3 regions of the Aliivibrio logei genome follow, and region 1 is predicted to be linked to each of the others. Evidence: riboswitches for the same ligand, from Rfam matches in the RefSeq annotation. Region 1 holds a riboswitch; each other region holds the start of a gene.

Region 1 (10,292 bases):
ATTCGCTTTAATTCCCAATCCAATATTGTCCGCTATCGATAAATGCGCAAACAAATTATGCTCTTGAAATAACATAGACAAAGGGCGCTGATGAGGCGCAAGGGAAAGAACAGAATGGCCGTTAATGGCAATATCACCCAATTCTGGATTAATGAACCCAGCCAATAAGCTAAGCAGTGTACTTTTCCCTGCACCACTAGGCCCAAGAATAGCAACGACTTCACCTTGTTTAACTGACATATCAAACTCAAAAATCTCAGAATGATAGCGATATTTTACATTAGAAAAAGTCAGCATTACACATTCTCTCTTTGTAGATTCTTTGATGAAAAAAGCCATTCAACCGTACTAAACACACCCACACTTAATAAGAGTAAACAAAGTGAAACCACCGCAGCCGCTTCCATTTGATAACTGCCTAATAATTGAAATAAATATAGCGGCAATGTCCTAAAATCCTGACTACCAAAAAGCGCTATCGCACTTAAATCACCCATTGATAAAATAAAAGCAATGGCAAAGGCATGAGCCATCGGTTTTCTTAACCCTCTCCACTCAATTAAGCGAAAACGAGTAAAACCATTAAGTCCTAAACTCGCACACAATAACTGATATTGCTGTGCCATATGCAATAAAGGTTGAGCAAGCGTCTTTATGACGTATGGAAGCGCCATAAGTGCATTGACTAAAATGACGATCCAAATAGCCATACTAAATACATCAGTGATGTTTTTAAGCAACAAAAACAACCCCGTGCTAATAACCAATCCTGGGGTAACTAAAATCATAGTACCAATTAAATCTAATTTATCCGCCAAAAAACGCTGATGATTAAGCCTTAACGCTCGGGTGGTATGAAGCAATAAAACCCCAAAAACCATCGCTAATAGCGCCGCACAGAAAGCAACAATGAATGAATTAGCGAATGCTGACCAAAAAGCACTAGAGGTCATCACCGTAATAACTTCAGAATTTATCCCACTAATAACAACCATGAGTAATGGAGGTAAAATAAACAGAGTAAGTAATATAATCCACCCTTTATCCCACAACTTTTGTCTCTTTGAGTCTTGATAGATAATGGGCTTACCTAGCGTTGCACTGTCAACGGCAATCGACGTAGAAAACCGTTGAATACACAGCGATAATCCTGCGCATAACAACATTTGCCATAACGCTAAAATAGCGCCGGCCTGTAAATCAAAATCAAATTTAATGGCTTGGTAAATAGCAAGTTCAATCGTGGTTGATTTTGGTCCTCCACCTAATGCCATTACGGTTGCAAAACTGGTAAAGCAAAGCATGAACACCAAGCCTGCAACATGCGGAAATTGTTGTTTTACTCTTGGCCATGCAACAACGTTAAATTTATTCCATCCAGTCAATCCTAGATGAGCAGAAAGCTGATGTTGCTCCATCGGTATACTGTCTAATGATTGTAAAAACAAACGAGTTGCAAAAGGATAATTAAAGAACACATGCGCGAGTAAAATGCCATTTAATCCATAAATAGAAAACGGCAATTTACCACCAAAAAATGCAAACACCTTAGCTAAGAGACCGCTGTTTCCATAAATAGCAAGTAAACCAAAAACCCCTACTAACACAGGTAAAACCAAGGTCGTCGCACACAACTTTAATAACAGACCGCGTCCTAAAAAAGAGCGACGAGATAGTGCATATGCTGTCGGAACCGCAAGTACCACACTAAACAACGTAGACAGGGTTGCTTGATAAAAACTAAATTTGGTTATATGAATATAATAAGGATCGGACCAAATTAAACTGACATTGATACTGGGTGACGCGATTAATAATGCACCAATAGCTCCGCCAACAAAAATAACAATCACAGTAGCGATCATATAGCCGATATAGGGAATAGAATTTAAGGGATTCGTTTTCATGATGTTATCTATCTGTCCCAAAAAGAAACGTACGTATTATACGTCTCTTTTCAGTGCATCGATTAAAAGATTAATGCGTGTTGCCATTCGCGAATCCACAACTTTCTTTGCTTCGCAATCTCCGCAGAACTAAATGACAACGCTTTAGTCGGAACCTTAAGGTCTTCAAACCCTTTAGGTAACGTAATATTAGTCACTGGATACATCCAATTTCCCGTTGGCATCGCTGATTGAAATTCCTTACTAAGAATAAAAGCTAAGAACTCATCAGCTAACGCATTATGTTGCGTATTTTTTACTTTCGCCGCCACTTCCACTTGCATGTAATGACCTTCTGAAAAATTAGCCGCTGCAAATCGATCGTCTTTTTCAGCAAGTGAATGGTATGCTGGAGACGTCGTATAAGACAAAACAAGATCAGATTCACCCTCTAAAAACATACTGTAAGCTTCTGACCAGCCTTTCGTGACGGTGACGGTTTTCTTTGCAAGTTGTTTCCATGCTTGAGCAACATCATCTCCATACACCGATTTCATCCATAACAATAAACCTTGGCCCGGTGTAGAGGTTCTTGGATCTTGATAAATAACGGTTAAATCATCTCGTTGTTCTACTAATTCTTTTAGACTCTTAGGTGGGTTCTTTACTTTTTCTTTGTTATATACGAAAGCAAAATAACCATAATCATAAGGAACAAAGGTCTTATCATTCCAACCATTAGGTATTGTCACTGAGTCCGTATTTACATTATGTTCAGCCAGTAAACCCGTTACTTTCGCCTCTGCCATTAAATTATTATCGAGCCCTAAAACAATGTCCGCTTTTGAATTACTGCCTTCTAAACGAAGACGATTCAAAATAGAAACGCCATCATCCAAAGCGACAAGATCAAGATTGCAGCCACACTGTTTTTCAAAAGCCGCTTTAATTGTTGGACCAGGGCCCCAATCAGCAGCAAAAGAATCATAAGTATAGACTGTTAGCGTTTCAGAAGCAGAAGCAGAAAAAGAAGAGAGAGAACTAACAGCTAAAGCGATAGGTAGTGTTTTAAGTAGAGGGGATATATAACGTGTTTTCATTATGCGCTCTTTGTCCTTTTGAGCGACACAGGGTTAAGTTGATATACTCGATGAGAATGTCATCTCAATCCCTACGTCAGCATTATCTGATTCAGGTAGTACGGGTTTAAGTAAGCATTATCCAATGTTTACTAATCTCAGCTAGTCGCTCCCCGATGAGAGGCCATATTGTATGTGTGAATGCATTAATGAGCCAGAGGTTTATTAACTCTTCTGACGCTGATCATAACCCCATCGAGGAACAAGTCCTTGTTCTACACCTAGGTGATCCAATATACGAGCGACCATAAAATCGATTAAATCTTCAATCGATTTTGGTTGATGATAAAATCCAGGTGCAGCAGGCATTATCGTTGTCCCCATTTGAGATAGCTTCAACATGTTTTCTAAATGCAATGTAGAAAATGGCGTTTCTCTAACCACCATAATTAACTGACCGCGCTCTTTTAATACCACATCAGCAGCCCGTTCAATCAAATTATCTGAAATACCATGAGCAATAGAAGCAACGCTCCCTGCAGAGCATGGGCATACCACCATTTGTTTTGGTGCTGCCGACCCAGAAGCCACTGGAGAAAACCAATCTTCTTTACCGCACACAATTAACTTATCGGCATCACAACCTAAGTGTTCAACTAAGACCGCTTTCATTGCATCAGGACCACTTGGCAATTTTAAATTATGCTCGGTTGCCATCACAACTCTTGCTGCAGATGAGATAAGAAAATAAACTTGATAATCAGCAGCCAACAAACACTCCAATAGACGTAATCCATAAGGGGCACCAGAGGCACCAGTCATTGCTAAGGTGATTGTTTTCTGTTTTTTATACATCCTAAATAGCCTTTTGCTCTAATGCTGATAGTAATTTACCGTGAATGCCTTCAAAGCCGCCATTACTCATGACTAGAATTTGATCACCTTCTTTTGCTTCAGCCACAATCATATCAACAAAAGCGTTAATCTCATGATGAGTATAGGCGGGTTGAACACATTGTTTAGCGACATCATCAACGGACCAAGAAATATTATCAGGTTGGAAAAGATACACCGAATCTGCGGCATGAAGCGAACCGGCTAAGGTGTCTTTATGAACCCCTAGTTTCATCGTACTAGAGCGAGGTTCTAATACTGCGATAATTTTATTATCACCCACTTTATTACGTAAACCGCTTAACGTTAGATCAATTGCAGTAGGGTGATGAGCAAAATCGTCATATACCGTGACCCCATTAACCTCACCTTTAAACTCTAATCGACGCTTAGTATTGATAAAGGAGCCCAATGCTTCACAAGCTAAATCTGGGGTAACGCCTACATGGCGAGCCGAAGCTACGACCATAAGAGCATTACTTACATTATGATCACCGACTAAATTCCAGTTTACCTGCCCAACATTTTCATCATTGAAATAAACGTCAAATTGGCTGCCGTCTTTCTTAAGTTTACTCGCTTTCCATTCTCCTTCTTCACCCGTAAATTCAATCTCACTCCAACATCCTTGCTCTAGTACTTCAGCTAAGGGTTTATCTTGTTTAGGGGCAAAAATACGACCACTACTAGGCACCGTTCTTATAAGATGATGGAACTGACGTTGAATTGCAGCAAGATCATCAAAAATATCAGCATGATCAAATTCCAGATTATTTAATACTAACGTTCGTGGACGGTAATGAACAAACTTAGAACGCTTGTCAAAAAAAGCACTGTCATATTCATCGGCTTCAACCACAAAAAACATGCTTTCACCTAATCGTGCCGATTCCCCAAAGTTACCAAGTACACCACCGACGAGAAAACCAGGTTTATATCCACACTCTTCTAAGACCCAGGCTAGCATGCTTGATGTCGTCGTCTTACCATGAGTTCCTGCAACAGCCAGTACCCAGCGATCTTGTAATAGGAACTCTTGCAACCATTGAGGTCCTGAAGTGTATTTTAAATTTTTATCTAAAACATACTCCACACATGGGTTACCACGACTCATCGCATTCCCAATGACAACAAGGTCTGGCGCAGGATCTAACTGACTAGGATCAAAGCCTTCAATGATCTCAATACCTTGAGATTCTAATAACGTACTCATTGGAGGATAAACGTTCGCATCACTACCTGTAACCTTATGTCCAAGTTGACGAGCTAAAGTTGCGGCTCCTCCCATGAAGGTGCCACAGATGCCAAGGATATGAATATGCATAATAAAAACCGTCTTATATTAAATTAAGTGAGTAATCCCGTTATCGAGTTACTTCAATACTCTTAAAAAGTTCTGTGCTATAGAATGAATTACAGTAAACAGTAACACAACCATTATAAAGATAAATTGCACTCGTTTTATATTGGATTATAAATTGTAACTGACCCCATCCACCGTTGATATCTAATAACATGAGAATAAAAGGAATAACCCATGTCAGAAATAAGAACTTTAGGTGAGTTTATCGTCGCTAAACAGCACGATTTCCCTCATGCAAGTGGAGAGTTGTCATCATTAATCGGTTCCATTAAATTGGCAGCAAAAATAGTAAACCGAGAAATAAATAAAGCAGGGCTGGTTGATATTACAGGGGCTTCTGGTGATGAAAATATTCAAGGTGAACAACAACAAAAATTAGATATCTACGCCAATGATAAATTTAAAGCCGCATTAGAGAATCGAGACCAAGTGTGTGGCGTCGCAAGTGAAGAGGAAGATGAAGCAGTTGCGTTTAATAAGGAACTGAATAAAAACGCAAAGTATGTCGTGTTAATGGATCCATTGGATGGTTCTTCAAATATCGATGTTAATGTTTCTGTCGGTACTATTTTCTCCATTTATCGTCGTATTTCACCAATTGGCTCACCGGCAACCGAAGAAGATTTTCTACAGCCAGGAAATAAACAAGTTGCTGCTGGTTATATTATTTATGGTTCTTCTACCATGCTGGTTTATACCACAGGGAACGGCGTTCACGGCTTTACTTACGATCCATCTCTTGGTGTCTTCTGTTTATCTCATGAAGACATGAAAATCCCACAAGATGGTAATATATACTCCATTAATGAAGGGAATTACATACGTTTCCCTGAAGGAGTGAAGCAATATTTAAAATATTGCCAAGAAATAAAACCTGCGGAAAATCGCCCATATACATCACGTTATATCGGGTCTCTCGTTGCTGATTTCCATCGTAATCTATTAAAGGGAGGGATTTATCTGTACCCAAGTACTCAAGCTTACCCAAATGGAAAATTAAGATTACTTTATGAATGTAATCCAATGGCAATGTTAATTGAAGAGGCGGGAGGAAAAGCGACAAGTGGAGAAGAGCGGATCTTAGATATTACTCCGACCGAATTACATCAACGTGTACCTTTCTTTGTTGGTTCAATCAATATGGTCGATAAAGTACAAAATTTTCTTGATGAATGGCAAGATTAACAATATTTAGATACAAAAAAACCGAGTCCTAAGACTCGGTTTTTTATTGAAACTACTTACTAATTACTCAGCTGCAGCTTCTACTTCTGGGCGATCTACAAGCTCAATGTATGCCATTGGAGCTTTATCACCTGTACGGAAACCGCACTTCAGAATACGAGTATAACCACCAGCACGTTGTGCAAAGCGTGGACCTAACTCGGTAAATAGTTTTGCTACAACTTCGTTATCACGAGTGCGAGCAAATGCTAGACGACGGTTAGCAACACTGTCTGTCTTAGCTAATGTAATCAAAGGCTCAACTACACGGCGAAGCTCTTTTGCTTTTGGTACAGTCGTCTTGATAATCTCGTGACGAACCAAAGAGCAAGCCATATTGCTAAACATAGCTTTACGGTGGCTGCTGTTGCGGTTGAGTTGACGACCACTCTTACGATGGCGCATGACCTAATCCTTCTAACTAGATAATTAGTGAACTGATTAATCTTCAGCGATAGACGCTGGTGGCCAGTTCTCTAGGCGCATGCCTAAAGAAAGACCACGTGAAGCTAGAACATCTTTAATTTCAGTTAAAGATTTCTTACCAAGGTTTGGAGTTTTAAGTAACTCAACCTCAGTGCGCTGCACCAGATCACCAATGTAGTGAATCGCTTCTGCTTTCAAACAGTTAGCAGAGCGAACCGTTAGTTCAAGATCGTCTACAGGACGCAGTAGGATCGGATCGAACTCTGGCTTTTCTTCTTTTTCTTCAGGAACTCGTACATCACGAAGATCTACAAATGCATCCAATTGTTCAGCTAAAATTGTAGCTGCACGACGGATAGCTTCCTCAGGATCAAGCGTACCATTCGTTTCCATATCGATAACGAGTTTGTCTAAGTCAGTACGTTGCTCTACACGTGCCGCTTCAACCGCATAAGATATTTTATCTACTGGGCTATAAGTTGCATCGACAAGCAAACGACCGATTGGACGCTCATCTTCTTCAGTATGGATACGAGCTGTTGACGGTACATAGCCGCGACCACGCTCTACCTTGATTCTCATGCTGATTTCAGCATTGTCATCAGTTAAGTGGCAGATTACATGCTCTGGGTTCGCAATCTCAACATCACCATCATGGGTGATGTCACCTGCAACAACAGGGCCTGCACCAGACTTGTTAAGAGTAATGATAACTTCATCTTTACCCTCAACCTTAACGGCCAGGCCTTTAAGGTTTAGAAGGATTTCAAGGATATCTTCCTGAACACCTTCTTTGGTGCTGTACTCATGTAATACGCCTTCGATTTCTACTTCAGTTACGGCACAACCCGGCATTGAAGATAGTAAAATACGACGTAGAGCGTTACCTAGAGTATGGCCGAAACCACGCTCTAATGGCTCAAGAGTTACTTTTGCGTGAGTCAGGCTAACTTGTTCAATGTCAACTAGACGCGGCTTTAGAAATTCTGTTACAGAACCCTGCATTGTGTCCTCTCTTTATTTAAACTTTACTTAGAGTAAAGCTCGACGATCAAGTGTTCGTTGATGTCGGCAGACAAATCAGAACGTTCAGGAAGACGCTTAAACGTACCTTCCATTTTGCCAGCATCTACTTCAATCCAAGTTGGCTTTTCGCGTTGTTCAGCAACTTCTAGAGCAGCTTTAATACGTGATTGCAGTTTAGCTTTTTCACGAATTGAAACAACATCGTTAGCCGAAACTTTGAAAGAAGGAACGTTAACTACTTTACCATTAACTAGAATAGACTTATGACTAACTAGTTGACGAGATTCAGCACGTGTAGAACCAAAACCCATACGGTAAACTACGTTATCTAGACGACCTTCAAGAAGTTGAAGTAGGTTTTCACCTGTGTTGCCTTTAATACGAGCAGCATCTTTGTAGTAGTTACGGAATTGTTTTTCTAGTACGCCATACATACGACGAACTTTTTGCTTCTCACGAAGCTGAACGCCATACTCAGATAGACGACCGCGACGAGCGCCGTGTACACCTGGAGCGTTATCGATCTTACACTTGGTATCGATCGCACGTACGCCTGATTTAAGGAATAAATCAGTGCCTTCGCGACGGCTAAGCTTCAGCTTAGGACCCAAATATCTTGCCATGTTCTTTCTCCAATATTCCTAGAAACGAAACTTAAACGCGACGTTTCTTAGGTGGACGACAACCGTTATGAGGGATCGGAGTAGCATCAACAATATTTGTGATGCGGTATCCAGCAGCGTTTAACGCACGGATAGTTGACTCACGACCAGGACCAGGGCCCTTAACCATAACTTCAAGGTTCTTAACGCCATATTCTTTGGCCATTTCACCACAACGTTCAGCAGCAACTTGTGCAGCAAACGGAGTAGATTTACGAGAACCACGGAAACCAGAACCACCTGCAGTAGCCCAAGCTAGTGCATTACCTTGACGGTCAGTAATGGTTACGATTGTATTATTGAAAGAAGCATGGATATGCGCTACGCCATCCGCTACTTGCTTACGAACGCGCTTACGAGCGCGAGTTGGTTGTTTTGCCATTGTACTCTCTACCTTATCCGATTATTTTTTGATCGGCTTGCGCGGACCTTTACGGGTACGTGCGTTGGTTTTAGTACGCTGTCCACGCAACGGTAGACTGCGACGGTGACGAAGACCACGATAACAGCCAAGGTCCATAAGACGCTTGATGTTCATCGATACTTCACGACGTAAGTCGCCTTCTACAGTGTATTTGGCAACACCATCACGCAGAATATCAATCTGCTCATCATTCAGTTCACTGATCTTAACATCTTCAGCAATACCAACTGCAGCTAAAATAGCTTGCGAGCGGGTCTTACCGATGCCGTAGATTGCAGTAAGTGCAATTACAGCGTGTTTATGATCAGGAATGTTAATGCCTGCTATACGGGCCACTATTCACTCCTAGTACTTTTTCTTAAGAAGAGTCGCAACAAAGCCCGATGAGGATACGTTGCGACTATAACTACTTCTTTTGCACACAAAAGGTAGGCCGAGAAATATACTCGGCCTAGCTTAATATATCAAGTAAAAATTTCTGCTAATTAACCTTGGCGTTGTTTATGCTTTGGTTCAACACAAATTATACGCACAACACCGTTGCGCTTAATAACTTTACAGTTGCGGCAGATTTTCTTAACGGAAGCACGAACTTTCATTGCTAAACTCCGTAAATGGATCTGAAATTAACGGCCATAGCCTTTCAGATTAGCTTTCTTCAAAACGGACTCATACTGCTGAGACATCAGATGAGTCTGAACTTGTGCCATAAAGTCCATAATAACTACAACTACGATTAGTAGTGAAGTACCGCCAAAATAGAAGCGTACGTTCCATGCAATCATCATAAACTCAGGGATCAGACAGATGAAGGTAATATACATTGCGCCCGCTAGGGTTAACCGTGTCATCACTTTATCTATGTATTTCGTTGTCTGTTCACCTGGGCGGATTCCGGGTACGAATGCACCAGACTTCTTCAAGTTATCAGCTGTTTCACGCGGGTTAAAAACCAACGCGGTATAGAAGAAACAGAAGAAGATAATTGCTGCTGCATAAAGCATTACATATAATGGCTGACCAGGGCTTAACGCCATGGAAACATCAGTTAACCAACCGAATGTTCCTTCGCCATTACCACCAAACCACTGAGCCAATGTCCCAGGGAATAGTATAATACTAGATGCAAATATTGCAGGAATCACACCAGCCATATTAATTTTAAGTGGCAAGTGAGTACTTTGAGCTGCAAATACCTTACGGCCTTGCTGACGTTTTGCATAGTTAACGACGATACGACGTTGACCACGCTCCATGAACACTACAAAGTAGATAACTGCAAACGATAACACTGCAATTAGTAATAGA
Region 2 (10,292 bases), on a different contig from region 1:
TGGCATCACTGCCGCACAACCGACTTCTTCAAGTCGTTTGCATAACACCGGATCAGCGTGACAATAAGGCAAGACAATAAATCCTTGGCGAACTAATTCTTCCGCCGCTTTTAATGTCTCAATCGGATCGGGCATTAGGTATTTTGGATCAGGGTGGATTTCCAATTTCAACCAATTAGTTTGCAACGCCTCTCTGGCTAACTGAGCCGCAAAGATCGCTTCTCGGGCATTTTTAGCGCCTGAAGTATTAGGCAGTAAATTAATGCCCGCCGTAATAATTGGCTTTAAAATATCATCCTCAGGATTGCTCACATCAACTCGTTTCAATGCCATCGTTGCAAGCTCAGAACCCGATTCAATTAATGCCTGCTGCATTATTAACGAATTGGGGAATTTTCCTGTTCCAGTAAACAAACGAGAATAAAATGGTGTATTTGCGATAATCAATGGTTGTGTCATATCAGCCTCCTGCAATGGCTTGGAATAAAGAAATCGATTCACCGTCAGATAAACCACGTTGTTGCCATTCACTTCGAGGAACAATTTGTTGGTCAATAGCTAACGCACACCCTTGAGTTTCTATTTGTTGATGAGACAGAAACATGAATAACGTCATTTTATTTTCAACCCGATGCACAACCCCATTTAATTCCACACTAATTAAATTACTCACTGACCGATTCTCTCTCTTTATGATGTGTTTCACGTGAAACACCTTGTAAATCACTTGGTGACTGACAGACAGGGCAACAATGGTCTTTGGGAATATCCATCGTCGACCAAGATAATGACTTACCATCAAATTGATGAAGTGAACTCCATTTCACCCACTCAGGTTGCGTTAAATACTTAATTGTCTCTAAGGCTTGTAGATTACCTATCATGCCAACCACTGGCCCAACAATTCCGAAAGATTGACAGTTCTTCGTTTGTTGGCTTTCAATAAAAGGGAACAGACAGTGATAACAAGACGACAATGTATTACCTAACTCATCACTCTTATTTGAAAACAACATCAATTGCCCTTGCCAACCAATCGCTGCGCCAGAAATTAAAGGCACCTGATGTTGAACACAGGCGGCATTAATATTGTGGCGTGTTATTAAGTTATCAGTGCAATCCAGAACAACATCGACCTGAGTAATGAATCGTGAAAGCGCAGGTTCTGTTAGATGCTTCGTTATCACCTCAATCGTGATCGTCTTGTTTATCGATTGCAGTTCTTGAGCCATCGCTAACGCTTTATTCTGTTTTATACTCTGCTCACGATAAACCACTTGCCTCTGTAAGTTACTAAGTTCAACGTCATCGCCATCGGCAATAATTAACGTTCCCACACCAGCAGCAGTCAAATACATTCCAACAGATGATCCCAACCCTCCGCAGCCAACCATTAGCACGGTGCTATTTCGAAGAGACAACTGTCCTCGCTCACCAATATCAGGCAACATGATTTGTCGGCTATAACGAAGGAAATCTTGATCATTTAATCCTTCCATCAATAAATTACTCATCCATCACCTCCAGTGTATTTTGCGATTTAATAAGGTAATCGGATGTTCTTGGTTGGGCTAAAATCGCAGAAAACTGATTGACGGCTTTTTCTATATTGTCGGCTTGAGTGATAGCTCGAACGACCGCAATGCTATCAACTCCGGTTTGCCACACTTGCTCAGCCACCGTTAAATCAATACCACCGATAGCAACGGTTGGTGTTTCACCCGCTAATTTTCTGTTGTTCGCTAAGTTAACTAAACCTTGAGGTTCTGATGGCATTTCTTTGGTCGGCGTAGGGAAAACATGACCAAGAGCTAAGTAACTTGGGTTCAATGCTTTAACGGTCATTAACTCACTGTCATCGTGAGTAGATAATCCTAAACAAATACCGGCATCAGAAATGGCAAGTAAATCCGCTACTTCAATGTCTTCTTGCCCAAGGTGAATACCAAACGCGCCATGCTTTATTGCTAGTTGCCAATAATCATTAATAAAGACTTGAGCATCATATTCACGACCGAGTCTAATCGCTTCAATGATCTGATTTTCTAAATCAGGTTGTTCCGGGGTTTTAATTCGTAATTGAATGGTTTGAACATTAAGTTTAAGTAATGTCTCTATCCATGACACATCATCTACCACCGGGTAAAGGCCAAACTTTTCTCTATCGATTGCAGGAAAAGAATACATCGTTTGATCTCCTGAGTGGTGTTCCACGTGAAACACCACCATTCATGATTAAAATAATAATGGTAACTGTCGTTAGCTTTTCACGGGTTCTGCATCTACAGCAGGATGGTACAACTCAGAACCAGAGGCCTTAAACTCTGCTGATTTTTGGCGCATACCTTCAAGTGGGTCATCGAGCATTTTGATATTAATCGCTCGGTCTAACGCCACTTGTTCTGTGTCTTTGGCATACTCTCGAACTTCTTGTGATATTTTCATTGAACAGAATTTAGGCCCGCACATTGAACAAAAGTGTGCAACCTTGCCTGACTCTTGAGGCAGTGTTTCATCATGAAATTCACGAGCGGTAATCGGATCAAGTGACAGATTAAACTGGTCTTCCCAACGAAATTCAAAACGGGCTTTTGATAAGGCGTTATCTCGAATTTGGGCACCCGGATGACCTTTGGCTAAATCACCCGCATGAGCGGCTAATTTATAGGTGATCAAACCAATCTTAACGTCTTCTTTATTTGGTAGGCCTAAATGTTCTTTCGGTGTGACATAACAAAGCATTGCACAGCCATACCATCCAATCATGGCCGCACCAATCCCCGAAGTAATGTGGTCATAACCAGGGGCAATGTCAGTCGTTAATGGACCTAATGTATAGAACGGAGCTTCATGACAATGCTTGAGTTGCTCATCCATGTTCTCTTTGATCATATGCATTGGTACATGACCCGGCCCCTCAATAATCACTTGAACATCGTATTCCCAAGCAACTTTAGTTAACTCACCGAGCGTTCTCAATTCAGCAAACTGTGCTTCATCATTCGCATCCGCAATTGAGCCCGGACGTAAACCATCCCCTAAAGAAAGAGAAACATCGTACTTTGCACAAATCTCACAAATTTCACGAAAATGCGTATATAAGAAACTTTCTTGATGATGCGCTAAACACCATTTTGCAATGATAGAACCGCCACGAGAGACAATTCCGGTGACTCGTTTCGCCGTCATTGGTACATAACGAAGCAGTAAACCGGCATGAATCGTAAAGTAATCTACACCTTGCTCCGCTTGCTCAATTAAGGTATCTCGCATGACTTCCCAGTTTAGATTCTCAGCCACGCCATTCACTTTCTCTAGTGCTTGGTACATCGGAACCGTGCCAATGGGTACTGGGCTATTACGAAGGATCCATTCACGTGTTTCGTGAATATTACGACCTGTCGATAAGTCCATCACCGTATCACCGCCCCAACGTGTAGACCAAACCAGCTTCTCTACTTCTTCTTCAATCGACGAACTGACCGAAGAATTACCAATATTGGCATTAACTTTAATTAAAAAATTACGACCAATGATCATTGGCTCTGTTTCTGGGTGGTTGATATTGGCAGGAATAATGGCTCGCCCTTCGGCGACTTCGTTACGTACAAATTCAGGGGTAATTTCTTTTGGAAGGTTGGCACCAAAACTGTGGCCAGGATGCTGATGATTTAGTTGTTCATCTGCAAATTTTTGACGACCCATGTTTTCACGGATCGCGATGTATTCCATTTCTGGGGTAATGATACCTTGGCGAGCATAGTGTAATTGCGTCACACATTGTTGAGGTTTGGCTCGTCGAATCGTGGGTAAATTGCCATAACGAAGTTCATCAAGTGTTTCATCAGACAGGCGTTCTTGAGAATAAACAGAGCTTACCCCTTTCAACACTTCAGTATCAGTGCGGCCTTCTATCCAACGTTCGCGTAATTTAGGCAACCCTTGGTAAACATCAATGTCGTAATTTGGGTCGGTATAGACCCCTGATGTGTCATAGACTTGAATGGGTTCGTTTGGTATCAGCGTTGGATTTTCTTTTGTTCCACCGACTAAGCTATCAGCCAATGATATTTCACGCATTGGAACACGAATATCAGGACGAGAACCGTCGATATAGATTTTTTTTGAATTGGGATAAGGTTGAACAGAAAGCGACTCAATGTTTGATTTAGCATCCAAACGCGCTTGTTTACGACTTGACGACATAGCAAAATTCCTTGTAATAATTAGGATAATTGCTTGTCGGATTATGTAGCAAGAGGTTCTTAGTGTGCGTAAATATAAAGTAGAAAAATCGTCTACTTAATTCAAGGTATCTGCTGAAAATGACACTTTGCAGTTACAATGATATGACAGCACTAAGTGATAAATTATCTCTTGTTCCCTTCGCAGGTATTAGCCTGATCAGGTTCTACGGATCCCGCAACGCGGTCTCAGCTCGTACTTTAAAAAAGTACTAAGCACTCCGACAAGTTTCTTTCAGAAGTTCTTGGTGAAAAACTGAACGAGTGCGGAGTATAAAGAAAGGAATAAATCACAGCAAATATTCCATTGAAGAAATAATAAAATATCGAGAAAAAGAAAAAGCCACATTAATATGCGGCTTTGTTAGCGATTTGTATCAGATTCGACTAAGTAAAGAATGTCTTATTGAGCAATCATGACATCACATTTCAATTTATCAGAAACTTCATCACCAAGAGTACGCCCCCAGTGAATTTTACTTTTATGGTAACCAATGATCACGAGATCGGTATTGATTTTATCCCCAATCTCACTGATGTGTTTTACGATATTTCCATCAGCAATATGTACAGCGCGAACAGGATAAGGTGATTCTTTAGATAATATAGATAACTGCTCTATTCGCTTAAACTCTAACGCGTTATGGCTCGATTCTAGCTCTAGCTCAACATCCATGTAATTAACATCACCGATGCCGACCTCTACAAAAATGACATGCAATTCTGCGTCATTTTGTTTTGCAAGAACCCCTGCTTTAACCATTAACTTATGTGCTTTACTGTCATCAGGATTTAATGCGAGTAAAATGGTTTGGTATAACTTCATATCTTGCTCCTGTGAAAGAATAACTTACGACGCTGATACTATAAAACTATAATCAACCTGCTGCAATTAGAAGCATGATTAAGTAATCACTGCCATTTTTGTATTTAAAAGAGATATTGATAAAAATTCATATCCAACTATGTTATTAATAAGCTAGCTTTCTATTTTAATCGAGGTATCAATGAATCAATTTATGCTATTGGGCTTTATTGCTTTTGGTGGCGCATTTGGGGCTTGTGCCCGCTATTTGATCTCAGAACTTTGTGTCGTTCTATTAGGTAAAGGCTTTCCGTATGGAACCTTAACCGTCAATATTGTCGGCTCTCTTATCATGGGTGTATTAATGTCTTCTCTTAACCAAGGCATTATTGAAGCCGCGCCTTGGCGTCCAATTATAGGGCTTGGATTTCTTGGAGCACTAACGACGTTCTCTACATTCTCGATGGATAATGTAATCTTGATGCAACAAGGAGAAGTAATCAAAGCGGGTCTAAATATTTTACTGAATGTAACCTTAAGCATCACAGCCTGCTTTATTGGCTTTCAATTAATGAAAAGCTAATCTATCTGCTTTTTAGTATGTTCTTTACGAGCAGACATAAAAAAGACGCTTAATAATAAGCGTCTTTTTTAGTTTCAATGAGTCGTTATTATCACCACGTTCTTACGGGTGTGTAACCACTTATCATTATAGCCATTTTCGTATTTACGCTTTCGAATCCTTTCCAAAGTTTTTTCGTTACTGCTGTTTTTTTATTTCTTGGTTGTTGCTTACCGTACATAGCTTCATTAAGCATGTTCTTTGCAGCAATTTGACCAAGATAAACAGAACCTAAATCGTAATTCATTTTATAAAACCTTAGAGATTAATTAAGCAGCGAATTGTACTGCTTACCCTCTAAAAAACAAGATCTAGATCACACTTTTATTTCAGTAATAAAATAGGACATTATCGAATAGTTGGCGTTGCTAAGTATGTAGACTTACGAACACCTTCCCCAAATGTACTCTGGATTAACGCCGTCATCTCTTGCGAATTTATGGAATCAGCCGTCTTTTGAATATTCAATAACGCATCAATTCCATAGCCATGTATTGTGTACCTCGTAAATAACCAGGCTTGTTGTGATGAGTTATTTTTCATTGGAGACAAATCAACCACTAACTGTTTTGCAGCAGAACGGGTTTCTTCCTCAGACACTCCTTTTAATAAATCAGTAATCACTTTATCTATCGCTGATTCAATAAGCTCCGCATTTTTTGGAGCAACTTGAGCGCCAACAATCCAATTACTTCGTAATTCACCATCAGAGTTTATGATTTCTGTATAAGGCGCATAATCTAAGCTCAGCTCTTCACGTACATAAGACATCAAACGTTTAGAGACAATGCGTTGCAGCATATCTTCCATAAACAAGGATTTTGCAGATTGCTTCTCATCAGCCTTATTCGCAATAAAATGAGCAATATAGTGACTGTTGTTTTCGGTATTAACTGCCATTGTAAAACTAGGCTTAAATGGTTCTTTGTAACCAGCGGCATAATCAACAGGTTCAGAATTAACGAATTGAATACTAGCAACATACTGACGCAATAACGGTTTTAACTCTGTTGGTTTAAGATCAGCAACAATCACTAATTGATAATTTCTATTCTGTTGGAATAATAATTGATGAACTTGTTTTATTTGCTCATCAGTGACGTCAACCACTCCATCGCCTTCCAGTAATCGATGACTGCTCGTTACTACATACGTATTGTGGTTAATGGCTTGAGTAAATTTACCCAGTGGTGTTTTTAGGTAGGCAGTGCGGTTTTGATTAAACTCCTGTTTTACCGCTTTAAGCTGCTCTCCATCGACTTTAATCTCAGACATCAATGCTGATAAAACGGCAAAACTTTCAGCAACCCCTTCTCTATTAGTTAAGACTTCAAGACCATGATGAGTAAAGTTAATATATGGATAAAGCTCAATATCATTACGTCTTAGGTGTGCATCTAACTGAGACCCGGTAAGGTCGCCCAATCCACTGCGACTAACAACAGGAATCGCTATGTTTGCTGCGGGAAGTAAATTCGGAGTCAACGCGGCCATCCCACCTTTACTCGCTAACGAGATACTGATGTCATTTCCAGAGTTTACATCTCTTAAATACAGAACATTAATGCCATTATCTAACGTCCAACTTGTTAAGTTTCTTTCGCTCGATATCAACGTTTCTGAAAGAATACTTCCAGACATAGCAGGAACAGGGAAAGCGGAGGTAATATTATTAAGCAAAGGTTTATTACCCTGCTTGTTATACAGAGACCTTAACTCAGGGATCGCTAGTTTAGTGGCTTCAATACTTTCACTCGCATCTAAACTAATACCAAATTGGTAAGAACTTGATAGAAAATCATGCATATGTTGATTAATAGCCGTAAGGTCTACCATAGAAATAAAGGCTTCCAAGCTTTCTTTATAACCTAAAATAGACTGACTTGGTTGCTGGTTAACAATATTCATTGATTTGTTTTCTGCATGATCAACCGCGTTTAAATCGTCTCGGTTTTTACCCATATTATCTAATTCATATTGATAATATTTTACGATGTCCTCTAACTCATTAGCCGTTGCACCATAATCACGTAAAGAAGCCAACACCTCTAAAAATTGCGTTTCGCTTTGCTCTCTATAACGTGTCGGAAATGATACTGAAGAAATGGAGTAACGACGGTCTGAAACAAAGTATTCTGTCGAATAAATCCATTGAGCGGGCATTGCTGCATCTAAAAATGCAGCATTCATTCTTTGTTCAATTAATTCTTGAGAAATATAATCTAACCAAAGCTGGTGTTGTTTTTCTCTACTTTGAACATTCGCGTTTCCACGATCAATAATCATATTGATGCTTGGCGCTTCACCACCCGCAATATAGCCAATAAAATCAGATGTATTTAATACCTCCTTTTCCATTGTTGTTGCCGCAGTTGTGCCTTTTTCCCAAGAAGTGAAGTGTTTTTTAACGAGCTCAGTCGCTTGCGCTAAAGTAACGTCCCCCGTGATAACGATCTCAGCCAATTGTGGTTGATACCATTTCTTATAAAACTCGCTTAATGTTTCTGAAGACGCGGACACGACCGATTCTTTATTACCAAGAGGATCATAAGCATCATATGAGTTGTTGGTCATGTGCTCATAAAATTGTGTCGATGTATCCTTCTCTTCAAACCGAGAATATCTAAACTCACCAAGAATAACGTCTTTCTCTTTCTCTACCTCTTTAGAAGAAAGCTCGATACCATCCCCAATATCTCGCATCCATGTAAGGGCGTTATTTAATTCACTGTTATTTGGAAGATCTAACTTATAAACGGTTTCTTCATAAGAAGTATAAGCATTAATATCAGCACCGAAGCTGAGTCCTGCATTTTCAAATAAAGAAATGACGTCATTTTGAGAAAAGTGCTCACTTCCATTAAACGCCATATGCTCAACAAAATGTGCATATCCTTTTTGATCTTGTGTTTCTTGGAATGAACCAGAATGAATAATCAATCTTACTGATACCTCTTTTTCAGTATCTGGATAGATATGATAACGAAGTCCATTATCAAGTTGTTCGCTGACCCAATTAGGATCTGTTTTTATTGGTGTAACGGAGTGAGTTGCGCAGCCTGTAACGAATAAAGAAAAAGCTATTGGTAACCAATAAGTTCTCATAATACATCCTAGTTATTATATTTATATTTTATAAGGCTCTGATCTAAATATAAAGTATCTATAAATGCAAGGAATTAACGTAAATGATTGCTATTCTCAATGGTTTTTTTGTTACTTGCGAAATCCGCCACAATTTACTCAAACCGCAGACAGCAAAAAGGCTTGTATCTTTCGATACAAGCCTTCTCTAAATATGGCAAAGCTAGAGTAATTCGAACTCCCAGCACGCGCGTTCTTATGGTGGGGGAATCCGTTGCTCTTTTCTATACTCTAGAAATGGAAAAACCCCAGCATTTCTGCTGAGGTCTTAAATATGGCAGGGGTGGAGAGATTCGAACTCCCAACACGCGGATTTGGAATCCGCTGCTCTGCCAGTTGGAGCTACACCCCTGTTATGCGTGCTATTGTAATGACTTAAACAATAAAATCTACTATTTCTGCGCTAAAAATATGAATCTAAATGAAAAATTCTACTTCTATCGCACTATTCCATCCAAAACGAACAGAAATTAGCCTTGTTTAACTTTCTCTACAAATTGATCCACTCGTTGCCAGTTCGTATATTCCACTTCTTTCGTTGGGTCAGTCTCTCCCCCCGTCATTCTCATGATTAATTGAATCATAAATCGATCAAAGAAGTTATAGCGCGGATAAAATAAGGCGCCAGCAAACGTGTCTTGCAAACAAGGGACCCAAGGAGATCTCATTAAAAACTTTTTAAAATACGCACTGGTTTCTGGCGTATCTTTCCCCTCTTTACGAGCCGTCAGATTTACAATGAAAAATGACGCTTTGGCTTGTTCTAATGAAATTTGGTGCTGTTCGATAAACTGATACAACTTCTTATTTAAATGCCCATAACGAACAGATGCACCAATAACAACGCGGTCATAATCTGAAAATGCAACGCTCAATGGTTGATGCACATCCATTAAGTCACATTGACAATCTGAACCTAACTTCGTTGCTATGTAATTCAAAATTTTAATCGTTTGACCTTCACGGCTCGAATGAAGAAGTAATACTTTTTCCACAATAACCTCTTTTATTAATCTTGAGTGTTAACTACGCCAAAACGTCGGCGTAAATAAAATAAGGAGTGTAAACACTTCCAAACGACCAAATAACATCGAGATGATTAAAATCCATTTCGCTGAATCATTTATATCACCAAAGTGTACAGCAACCTCACCTAAACCAGGCCCTAAATTGTTTAATGTTGCCGCCACCGCTGAGAATGCGGTCAATTCATCAATGCCTGTCGCAATCAATGCCAACATACAAATAACGAACACTAATGTATAAGCAGAGAAAAATCCCCATACGGCATCAACCACTCGTTGTGGTAATGCCTTACTGCCAATCTTAATCGTATAAATAGCTCTTGGATGAATCAATCGTTTAAGCTCACGCATTCCTTGTAATGACAATAATAAAATACGTATCACTTTCATTCCACCGCCGGTAGACCCCGCACAACCACCAATGAATGAAGAAAACAGCAACAACACAGGTA
Region 3 (10,292 bases), on a different contig from region 1:
GATCTTTAATACTGTCCATTTGGCTTAATTGAGAAAGAAAGACTTTCGCTTCATTTACAAGTTCAAGCTGTTCATAAGCCAAACTTGTCGCTATTTGTAATGCTTCTTTTTCTACGTCTTCTTTTGCGGTTCGGTATTCATAAAAAATATTAGACGAGACGATGATACCCGCGGGGACTAATGAAAAAAGAATAATCATCCAAAGTTTAGTTTTTAATGAGTGATAAAACTGCATGTAAATCGATATCCTTGATCATTAATTTTCATTGGATTTATACCATATTCAATATTTTCTATAATATTTATCATTAATTTTTATAAGGTTAATAATAAAAACATACTATTTACTCGCCTTCATCCTTAATCAATACACTTACGTTATACACGATACACAGTATGGTTAAAATCTACTCTATTTCAAATAATATAACAACATGAAGCACGTAACTTTTAACGAGTTATATTTACAAAAATAACCTACTATCACAAAATTACATTAATTCATTCATTTCATTAAACGTAACATGCAAATTTATCGTTTATTTTTCGTTAAAAATTAAGTAGGCTTAAGCTTCACAGTATACAATTCGATTAGACTAATATGACTGAACCTAAAATCCCTTTAATCATCTCAGGTATTGCTACTGCTCTTTTAATAGGGGTTATTGCCATCAGTCATTATGTGGGTTTTGATTCTATATCTGACCTTTTTTTTGAAGGCGCTATGCTGATCTTATTGAGCTATATATTTCTTACCGTTAAATCCCATTTAACCCTATATCCAAAGCTTCTTATTGGTGCTTACTTACTTTTATTTAACAAGTCTTATGATTTACTAACAGAAGTTCCTTTGTTGGATCACTACGCTGATAATAATGAAATAGCGGATACCTTGCTTGACGACGGTACGTTATTACTCGCTTTTTTACTGATTGCTGTCGGATTAACAAACATTGTAAAAAGCCTCATTAAAGAAAGCATGAAAGACGATTTGACCGGGCTCTATAATCGTAAAAAATTCCCTGAAATCAAACTCTCCTCATTTGATCTTATCTACTTTGATTTAAATGGATTAAAACAAGTAAATGATATTAAAGGGCACGCTGTCGGTGATTTAATGATCATTCGCTTCGCTCAAATATTAAAGGCAAGTTGCTTAAAGCAAGAAATGGCCTTTCGCATCGGTGGTGATGAATTTATCGTCACGGTCGATTCAGAACGAGCAAAAGACTATATTAACGACGTATATACCTCATTAAATAATGAACCAATTTCATTCTCATACGGCATTGAAAAAGCAACAAAAGAAAACTTCAGAGAAGCGTTAATTCGCTCTGATAAAGCCATGTACACCATGAAAAAAGCACTAAAAAAGAGCACCTCAAGTGCTCAAATTTTATATCGCTAATCTCATAAAAAAGCTCGACTAGCGGCCCATCAACTCAAGCAACCCTTCACTTGCCTGCTTTGGCGATGTTGCATGGCAAATTGCCGACACTAAAGCAATCCCATCCACTTGAGTATCTGCTATTTTCTTAATGTTCGTTTCATTAATTCCGCCAATAGCCACAAGAGGAAGTTGACTTTCTTTAACGGCTTTAATTAAACCGTCAATGCCCCACTCTTTAATAATATTAGTCTTAGTTGGCGTAGAAAATATCGCACTGATACCAAGGTAATCAACTGGCAGATCTTGCGCTTCACGCAACTGCGTTTCATTTTCAACAGACAACCCTAAAATCATATCAGGGCCTATCAATTGACGAGCAAGGTTTGCAGGCATATCCGATTGACCTAAATGAACCCCATCCGCTTGCACCGCTAATGCCACATCAACACGATCATTTATAATTAATGGTACACCACTGTCTTTTAATACTTTTTTTATCGCCAATGAGCGTTCAATAAAAGCACGTACATCACCATGTTTTTCACGGATCTGCACCATGGTTACGCCGCCTTTTATTGCCTCTGCAACAACGTGGCACAACGTATCAATATCTTGTTGGTCGTCGGTCACTAAATACAAGGTATAAGGGCTATTCATATTACGAAACCTATGCATTAATCGTTAATTTCAAACGACGTGTGAGTGTTTCTTCATCTAACTGATAAAGCACATCCAGTAAATTCATTTGCAAGCTACCTGGGCCGACTGATTGCTCTGCGGCGATTTCACCTGCAACGCCTAAAATAGCCGTAGCTGCAACCCCTGAATGCTCACCTATTGCGGCAAAAGCACCTGTTAATGCGGTATGTGTACAACCCATCCCCGTAACAAAAGGCATCATCGCGTGACCATTATTCAATTTATACTGCGCCTCTTTCGTGACAACGTAATCAGTTTCACCCGAAATAACGACGCTGCATTGATACTGCTGCGCGACGTAACAAGCCGCACCTAATGCAGAATCACTGCTGTCTAATGCATCTACGCCTTTGCTCTGCGCGTTCTCACCCGCTAAAGCGATGATCTCAGAGGCATTACCTCGAATAATCAGTGTATTCGCGGCTTCTGCAATTTGACGCGCGGTTTGGGTACGAAGTTGACTTGCACCACATCCCACCGGATCAAGCACCACCACTTTATTATTAAGGTTTGCTTGCTCTACCGCGAAATGCATTCTTGGTGTCCATACGCTGTCTAATGTACCGATGTTGATCACCAAGGCACCAGAGAAACTCATCATCTCTGCCATTTCTTGTTGGCTGTGCGCCATGATTGGTGAAGCACCTAGCGCCAATAAAGCATTCGCTGTGTTGTTCATCACAACATAGTTGGTAATATTCACAACTAATGGCTTTTTCTCACGTAATATCGCTAATGCGTCAATAATCTTTTGCGTGTTCATGACCGTCATTTTTCTTCCTTAATTCGTTCGCTTATTCATTAATTGAGTACTAATCATCAACAATTAGGCTTCATCTAATCCTTGCTGCCAAAACGCCACTTCCATACGAGTCGCCGTTTTAAAAATATGACACAAACGCTGCCCACGCTGGCTATCAAGATCGATATCGACAAGCAATTCATCTAGCTGTGTAATGCTTTTTTGTACGCCTGATTGAAACTCTTCACCACCATACATCTTGATCCAATTCGCATACGGATTGCCTTCAAGCTTAGTTGATTCTCTTGCTAGTAGCTGCGCGCCAATCACCCCATAACCAATCGAACACGGTGCTAATGCTGCGTATAAATCAATGACATCACCAGACATACCGGTATCTAATACAAATCGAGTGTAGGCTACCGTACCAAAGGCTTCTGGCTCTGCTTCCATCTCTAACTCTGACACGCCCCACTCACCACAATAAGTCACATGATGTGCAATTTCCGAGCTAAGCAACGCTTGCACACTCGGTAGCGCCATTCGCATTTCCGCTAACGTTCTCGCTTTATAAATCGCTAAGGCATACGCTCTGGTGTACTGCTTTAAAAACAGAAAATCTTGTTTTAAATAATGTAGAAATGACGAATGCGCTAATTCTCCAAGCGCTAATTGTTGAACGAAGCTGTGCTCAGTGTATTCGGTCCACTCGTTTTGACACGCTTGAATTAAGTCTTGATGATTCATACTGATTCTCTAAAAAATAAATAGGAAAAATGGATTACAACACCGGCACAAAATCTTGAGCTTTAGGTTGTGTTTTTATGATCTTATGCTCGAACATAAACTCAGAGAAACGATTGTAGCGCTCTAAATCAACCGCTGATGGACGCAGAGCAAAACGCGTTAACGTGTCATTCCATGCGCTTTTATTTAATTCATTGTTTAGAGTGTCTGGCGCGTAAGAAACAAAGGTTTTCCACGATTCATCAGGGTGATTCACAATAAACTGCGTCGCTTTTTCGATAGCGTGATTAAATTTCTTTAGCGCATCGGCATCGTATGTTTTGGCATTAGCCACAAAAACAAGCTCATCATACGAGGGCACACCATGCTCTTCTGGGAAAAACGATTTCGCTTTATAGCCTTCTAATGCCAATTGATTGGTTTCAAAATTACGTAATCCTCCCCAAATAGCATCCACTTTTCCTGAAGCTAAAGACGACGATAATGCCCAGCCTACATTGATGATTTTAACCTCAGAGAAATCAACACCTTCTGTATTTAGCATCGTTCCTATCGTAGCGTCTTCATTACCCGCAATCGCAATACCAATCTTCTTGCCTTTCAAATCAGCTAAAGAATTTATCTTGCCGTTATCAAGTACCATTAAGGTATTTAATGGCGTGGCGATAAGGGTTGCCGAACGAATTAACGGTAAACCTGCCGCTACATCAATAGTTAAACTGGTTTGGTAAGAAATGGCTAAATCAATGTTATTTGCCGCCACTAATTTCGCCGGCATGCTTGGATCGGCGGGTTCTTGAATCGTCACATTTAGGCCTTCCTCTTTGAAATAGCCTTTTTGTTGTGCGATAACCACTGGCCCATGGTTCGGATTTACAAACCAATCCAACATTAATGTCATCGCTTTATCTTCCGCGCTTGCCATCATGGAGTAGCTTAAAATAAGAAGAGCCATCGCCCCTTTAATTACCATTTTATTCATTATCGTTGAGTCCTTTTTTATTATGAATTTATTTATCGTGTTGCCACGGTATGAGTTTTTGAATCAATACATCCGCAAGAAAATACAAGCTGACGGATAACGCGGCGAGAATGAATAACGCAGCAAACATTTCATCTATCATCATTCGAGCATTCGCTTGCAGCATTAAATAACCTAGCCCTTCGCTTGACCCTACCCATTCACCAACGACTGCACCAATAGGCGCGACAACAACAGCAACACGGATACCCGACGCTAAGGCAGGTAAAGCCGCAGGTAAGCGAACGTATTTTAATAATTGCCATTTTGATGCCCCCATCGTGTGGGCTAAATCAAGATAACCACTTGGGGTATTTCGCAGCCCGTCATAACAACAGGTAGTCACAGGGAAAAAGATAATTAATGCCGCCATCACGACCTTTGATGCGATGCCATAACCCAACCACAACATCAGAATAGGCGCGATAGCAAAAACAGGGATCGCTTGGCTCGCAATTAAAATTGGCAATAACCAACGTCGAAGTGGATCAAACAACAGCATTTGAAGGGCAAATAACAACCCCATAGAAAGACCCAAGCCAAGACCAAGCAAGATCTCTTGAGCCGTTATCCATGAATGAGAAAGTAGCACATCGTATCGTTGTATTAATTTAGTAAAGACAGCCAATGGACTAGGTAAAATGAAGCTTGGTAAAGCAAAAACTATTACGATGAATTGCCATAATCCCAGAATAACCACCGCACTGATTAAGATTCTTATCATGGATTTCACGCTTTGTAGCATTGGTTTTGGCGTTACCTTTCCTATCGTTGCTGATGTCGAATTTATAAGGAATGATTTAGACATAATCGACCTCTAAGGTATCAATTATTTGTTGTTGAAGTGCAGCTAACTCCGCATCAAGCTTTCGAGGTATCTGCGTACTAGGAACAGGTAAAGAGACCGCTGAAGCAGGTTGTCCTTGCATGATATAAACCACATCACTCAGTCTTAACGCTTCTTGTGGATCATGCGTGATCAATAAAACAGTTTTATCTGCTAGCACTTGAGCAGCAAGATCTTGCAGGCGATAACGAGTGACGGCATCTAGTGCAGAAAAGGGTTCATCCATTAATACCATTGGTTTGTCTTGCATTAATGTTCGAGCTAACGCCACACGCTGACGCATCCCGCCCGATAATTGTGACGGCATCGCAAACGCATGCTCTGTTAATCCAACTAACTCTAAAAGTTCATGCGCTCTGTGTTTATCCGAATTCGGTTTCGTTGAATTAAAGCGAGAGTTCGTTACAAACTTGTCGGCAAAGCAGACGTTATCTATTACGTTTAGCCACGGCATCAATAAATCTTGTTGCGCCATGTACGCAATATTGCCTTCTAATGCGTCTACGCCATCAATCGAAACATCCCCTGACCACACCACTTTATCGGTCAATAATCCGGCGAGATAACGCAATATCGACGTTTTTCCACAGCCACTCTTTCCTAATATGGCGGTCCATTTTCCTTTAGGAATCGTCATGTTTAGATTGAAAATAATAGGGTATTCGCTGTCTTTATATTGTAACGCCCCATTAGAAATGACGGCACCAATGCGATTATTCATCCCCATTACTCTGGAGTATGTAAAGCAAAAAAGTGATTCACAGGCCCATGTCCCTGACCAATATTCAGTTCATCGGCATGGATAATGGCTTGAGTAATGTATTGCTTACCTAATGCTACCGCAGCCAGTAGTTCATGACCTTGCGCTAAATACGAAGCAATCGCTGACGATAGTGTACAGCCCGTGCCGTGTGTATTGCGAGTTTCAATTCGAGGTGTCGATAAACGTTCTATGGAATCAGATAAAATCAGTAAATCGGTACTGTTTTCATCCTTTTCTAAATGCCCGCCTTTCAGTAAGACTGATTTAGCACCTAATTGACGAAGTTCATCAATCATTGCAGTCATTTCAACTTCACTTTCGGGAACTTTAGCATTAATGAGTGCCGCCGCTTCAGGTAGGTTTGGCGTGATAACATCGGCAAGGGGAAGCAGTTCAGATTTAAGGCTTTCAATAGCAGAGGATTGCAGAAGAAGATCACCACTGGTTGCAACCATCACAGGATCAACCACTAAATAACGCGGTGTGTATTGCTTTATTTTTTTCGCAACAGAACGGATGATATCAGAATCACTTAACATTCCAACTTTAACGGCAATGACATTTAAATCAGAGAAAACAGCATCAAGTTGCTGCTCAACAAATTCACTGCTGATTGGATAAATGCCCGTAACGCCTTGCGTATTTTGAGCGGTTAATGCGGTAATAACAGAACACGCATAACTGCCGGTTGCAGAAATCGCTTTGATGTCGGCTTGGATCCCTGCACCACCACCACTGTCAGAGCCAGCAATGGTTAATACAATCGGTGTTGTTGCAGATAATGTCGATAAAAGTGCAGTGTTATTTAATGAAGACATACTTATTTTCCCTAACTAACGGTCAGGAAAAACAGTCACATGAGATAAAGATACCGAGTAGGTGCTATCTCATTAAAAGAAACCAATCAGAGAAATCGTTTCAAGAAGACCATTAGTTCCCTACGTCAGTACTAACTGAATCAGGTTCAACGGGTTCGCTATTGCGATCTCAGCCTATTGGCTCCCCGACTAATGCCGTCATACTATCACTAATCGATTTGTAAATAGTATGCTTTTTTATGAGAATGCTAACTAGAGTTAACTAATTCTCAACCTATGAATTAAGTTTGGATACTAATTGAGCAACAATGGTTTTACGCATATCAGAAAGCTTAGGCGCTTCTCCGGCTTGCCATGGCAATGGACGCATTAGATTCATGGTTCTTAATCCAAAACGGGCCGTTAATAAACCAATCCCCAAACCCTGTGCTGCTCTGGTTGACAATTTACCTGCAAGGCCCGTAGATAGCATATCAACACCAACGTCCGTCACCATTTCAGTTGCTCCGGCAAACGCCATGTTTTGCAGAACCATTTTAAACAAACGTAAACGGCCCCAATAGCCAAGTTCGACCCCATAAACTTGAGAAACTTGTTCGATTAATCGAATATTACGCCACGCTACTAATAACATATCCACCACAGCTAATGGACTTAATGCCACCATTAACGCTGATTCACCAGCATGCTTGCTGATTAAGGCTTTTGCTCGTTTATCTTGCTCGATCACAACCATGCTGTCGTACATTTCAAACACTTCAGCGTTGTTATGATGTGATTCAATGCTGTTCTGCCAACGAGAAAACTCGGCAGTATGAGTGGTTAGCCCTTTTTTAGCTAACGTTTCACAGAACGGTTTTGCCTGACCAATGCCATTGCCTTCCATCAATTCGGTGGCTTGATGTTGGATCTCGGCACGGTTTTTAAGTTTACGTAGCGTCCATAGTTCACGACCAATGGCCGTCACCCCCATTAACGCCGCTAAACTGATTAATCCCGCCCAACCCAATGATAAGAAATCGGCGGTTTGAATCGCGGTAATAACATGATCAACACTTTGCCATACTGTTAATCCAAGGAATCCACCAATCAGTGTTTTAATACTCCAATGGGTTTTCTTTTTCACTAATGGCGTTTCAATATCAAGATCATCCAATTCACTTTCGTCTTCAATGGCTTGAGGAATAAAAGTTTGTGTTTCTTCGAACAGTTTTTGAGTATTCAGCGATTCTGTTGTTTGCTCATTTTCTGTAAATTGAGGCTCAGATTGAAATACGCGCTGTTTTTTTAATTCACTCATACTAATTTGTCTCCTAATAAAAACTGCATCGCTTTATCCATACGGATGTGTTGTAGCGGTTTGTCAGTCTCACTTTCTAACGGCTGAAAACTCATGAAATTAAAAGGTTTTGTTTCCCAATACGCTTTACTTGGAATACGTTTAGGCACCTCACCCGGAAACATCATCATCGGTGTTTGATCGGCGGTGACCCCTGATATTGCAGAAAACAATTCACCGTCGTCCTCAATCATTCCCGCGGTGGTAGCTTGAATTGAGGCAATACTCATGCACTCCATTTTAATGCCTTCGTAAGCGGTTTCTTGCCATGTTTGGTGGATCATTTGTTGCAGCAGCGACACCATATTTGGGTGCTGTTCAGGCGTAACATGATCGGCTTTGGTGGCAGCAAACAACACTTTATCTATCTTTGGTGAAAACAAACGTTTAAGGATTGAGCTTTTGCCATACTGGAAACTACGCATCAACTGATCGACCGCTTGGCGCATGTCATTAAATGATTGTTCACCTGCATTCAGCGGCTGTAAGCAGTCAACCAATACAATTTGACGATCAAAATGTCTAAAATGCTCGTTATAAAACTTTTTCACTAGATGTTGTTGATAGTGCTGATAACGCTTTTTAAGCACAGCGATGTTTGAATCTTTCTTCGCTTTTGCCAACTCTTCTTCTGTGTATTTATGCAAAAACATAAAAGGAAAGAATTGCAAAACAGGCGCGCCTGCTAACTCACCCGGTAAAACGAATCGCCCCGGTTGCACCCAATGTAATCCTTTTGAATCCTTACAGGTATGAAGATATTGAGTAAACGCATCCGCAATATGCGCGAGCTGCTTTTCATCAACAGGCGCAAGAGGATCAAGCTGCTGAGCTTCTTTTAACCATTCTTCAGAAAGCACTTTTCTATGCCCAGTTAAATTCGCCTGCTGTTGCTTAGACCACTCAATATAATCCATATCTAATAACGGTAAATCCAATAACCATTCACCCGGATAATCGACAATATCCACATACAATGTTGCATTGTCTTTAAGGTGTTTTAGTATGCCTGATTTAGGTTTAAATTTGATGGCTAAACGAAGTTCACTCACATCACGAGTAGGCTCTGGCCATGTTGGTGGTTCTGATAATAATGACGCCATACCATCATCATAAGTGAAGCTTGGAATGGATAAGTTTGATTGCGGTATGCGTTTCGCCCCAATCATGCGACCTTCACGAGTCACTGACAATAAAGGCAACTTATCGCTTGAACCCGCATGCAAACATTGATTAACCAAAGAGGTAATAAATGCCGTCTTACCTGCGCGCGATAGCCCTGTAACCGCCAATTTGACGTGGCGATCCATGCTTCGGTTAACTAATTTATTCATTTCTTTGGTTAATCTGCTCATTCATATTTCTCTCTTTTCTATAAACAACAAATGGAGTGTACAGAACTGATTCTGAACACCCCATGAACAAGATAGTAATCCTATGTGTCATATCAATCTACATAAGTTATTGACTGCTCTTGTTAATTAATCCAATTATAGGTTTCGAAATTCACGGCGAACCTTGTATTCAGAAGACGTAACATAGCCTTCCATTCGACGAATTTTCTCTTCCATTCTCGCCATGTCTTTATCCACACGCTTAATTACTTCTGATGGCGATTGACCTGCTTGCCATGGCTTACTTTTTACCGTGTGCTCACGCTTTTCTTCTGTTCGGTAGTACATTTCAACCGGTGCTTTATCTAAAAAAAGCATGGCTGCAAAATAGGCTAACATCACCAGAAAACCAGCACTAAACAAGGCGGCTGAGACGACTAATATACGTACTATCCAAGGTTCAATACCAAAGTACTGAGCAATGCCAGCACAGACGCCACCAATTTTTCCGTTTCGAGTATCTCTATACAGTTCTTTTGACATTAGCGCTCCCTCCAACTCGGGGATTCTGCATCTAAAATTTTCTCTAATG

Evidence for each region. A riboswitch is a leader RNA that binds a small molecule or an ion and turns the genes downstream of it on or off. The one in region 1 is predicted to bind thiamine pyrophosphate.
Region 2: another riboswitch for thiamine pyrophosphate. It lies ahead of thiC (phosphomethylpyrimidine synthase ThiC); the one in region 1 lies ahead of thiB (thiamine ABC transporter substrate binding subunit).
Region 3: another riboswitch for thiamine pyrophosphate. It lies ahead of thiD (bifunctional hydroxymethylpyrimidine kinase/phosphomethylpyrimidine kinase); the one in region 1 lies ahead of thiB (thiamine ABC transporter substrate binding subunit).

Annotation. Positions count from the first base shown of each region.
Region 1 covers NZ_MAJU01000026.1:10,566-20,857, reverse strand. The annotation lists gene thiQ (thiamine ABC transporter ATP-binding protein) at 1-297, opposite strand, end outside; gene thiP (thiamine/thiamine pyrophosphate ABC transporter permease ThiP) at 297-1,907, opposite strand; gene thiB (thiamine ABC transporter substrate binding subunit) at 1,970-2,986, opposite strand; TPP riboswitch at 3,038-3,151, opposite strand; gene A6E04_RS17535 (flavin prenyltransferase UbiX) at 3,191-3,820, opposite strand; gene mpl (UDP-N-acetylmuramate:L-alanyl-gamma-D-glutamyl-meso-diaminopimelate ligase) at 3,822-5,183, opposite strand; gene fbp (class 1 fructose-bisphosphatase) at 5,397-6,407, shown strand; gene rplQ (50S ribosomal protein L17) at 6,471-6,851, opposite strand; gene A6E04_RS17515 (DNA-directed RNA polymerase subunit alpha) at 6,888-7,877, opposite strand; gene rpsD (30S ribosomal protein S4) at 7,901-8,521, opposite strand; gene rpsK (30S ribosomal protein S11) at 8,553-8,942, opposite strand; gene rpsM (30S ribosomal protein S13) at 8,964-9,320, opposite strand; gene rpmJ (50S ribosomal protein L36) at 9,470-9,583, opposite strand; gene secY (preprotein translocase subunit SecY) at 9,611-10,292, opposite strand, start outside.
Region 2 covers NZ_MAJU01000024.1:198,847-209,138, forward strand. The annotation lists gene A6E04_RS16520 (thiazole synthase) at 1-459, opposite strand, end outside; gene thiS (sulfur carrier protein ThiS) at 461-673, opposite strand; gene A6E04_RS16530 (HesA/MoeB/ThiF family protein) at 666-1,514, opposite strand; partial or broken gene thiE (thiamine phosphate synthase) at 1,507-2,181, opposite strand; gene thiC (phosphomethylpyrimidine synthase ThiC) at 2,260-4,206, opposite strand; TPP riboswitch at 4,365-4,478, opposite strand; gene A6E04_RS16545 (universal stress protein) at 4,648-5,070, opposite strand; gene crcB (fluoride efflux transporter CrcB) at 5,252-5,632, shown strand; gene A6E04_RS16555 (hypothetical protein) at 5,724-5,918, opposite strand; gene A6E04_RS16560 (M16 family metallopeptidase) at 6,020-8,776, opposite strand; tRNA gene A6E04_RS16570 (tRNA-Trp) at 9,091-9,167, opposite strand; gene hemG (menaquinone-dependent protoporphyrinogen IX dehydrogenase) at 9,286-9,810, opposite strand; gene A6E04_RS16580 (TrkH family potassium uptake protein) at 9,838-10,292, opposite strand, start outside.
Region 3 covers NZ_MAJU01000004.1:239,590-249,881, forward strand. The annotation lists gene A6E04_RS01360 (bifunctional diguanylate cyclase/phosphodiesterase) at 1-235, opposite strand, end outside; gene A6E04_RS01365 (GGDEF domain-containing protein) at 602-1,408, shown strand; gene thiE (thiamine phosphate synthase) at 1,427-2,047, opposite strand; gene thiM (hydroxyethylthiazole kinase) at 2,058-2,861, opposite strand; gene tenA (thiaminase II) at 2,916-3,578, opposite strand; gene A6E04_RS01385 (ABC transporter substrate-binding protein) at 3,613-4,560, opposite strand; gene A6E04_RS01390 (ABC transporter permease) at 4,589-5,407, opposite strand; gene A6E04_RS01395 (ABC transporter ATP-binding protein) at 5,400-6,173, opposite strand; gene thiD (bifunctional hydroxymethylpyrimidine kinase/phosphomethylpyrimidine kinase) at 6,173-7,027, opposite strand; TPP riboswitch at 7,128-7,225, opposite strand; gene A6E04_RS01405 (YcjF family protein) at 7,302-8,327, opposite strand; gene A6E04_RS01410 (YcjX family GTP-binding protein) at 8,324-9,721, opposite strand; gene pspC (envelope stress response membrane protein PspC) at 9,857-10,243, opposite strand; gene pspB (envelope stress response membrane protein PspB) at 10,243-10,292, opposite strand, start outside.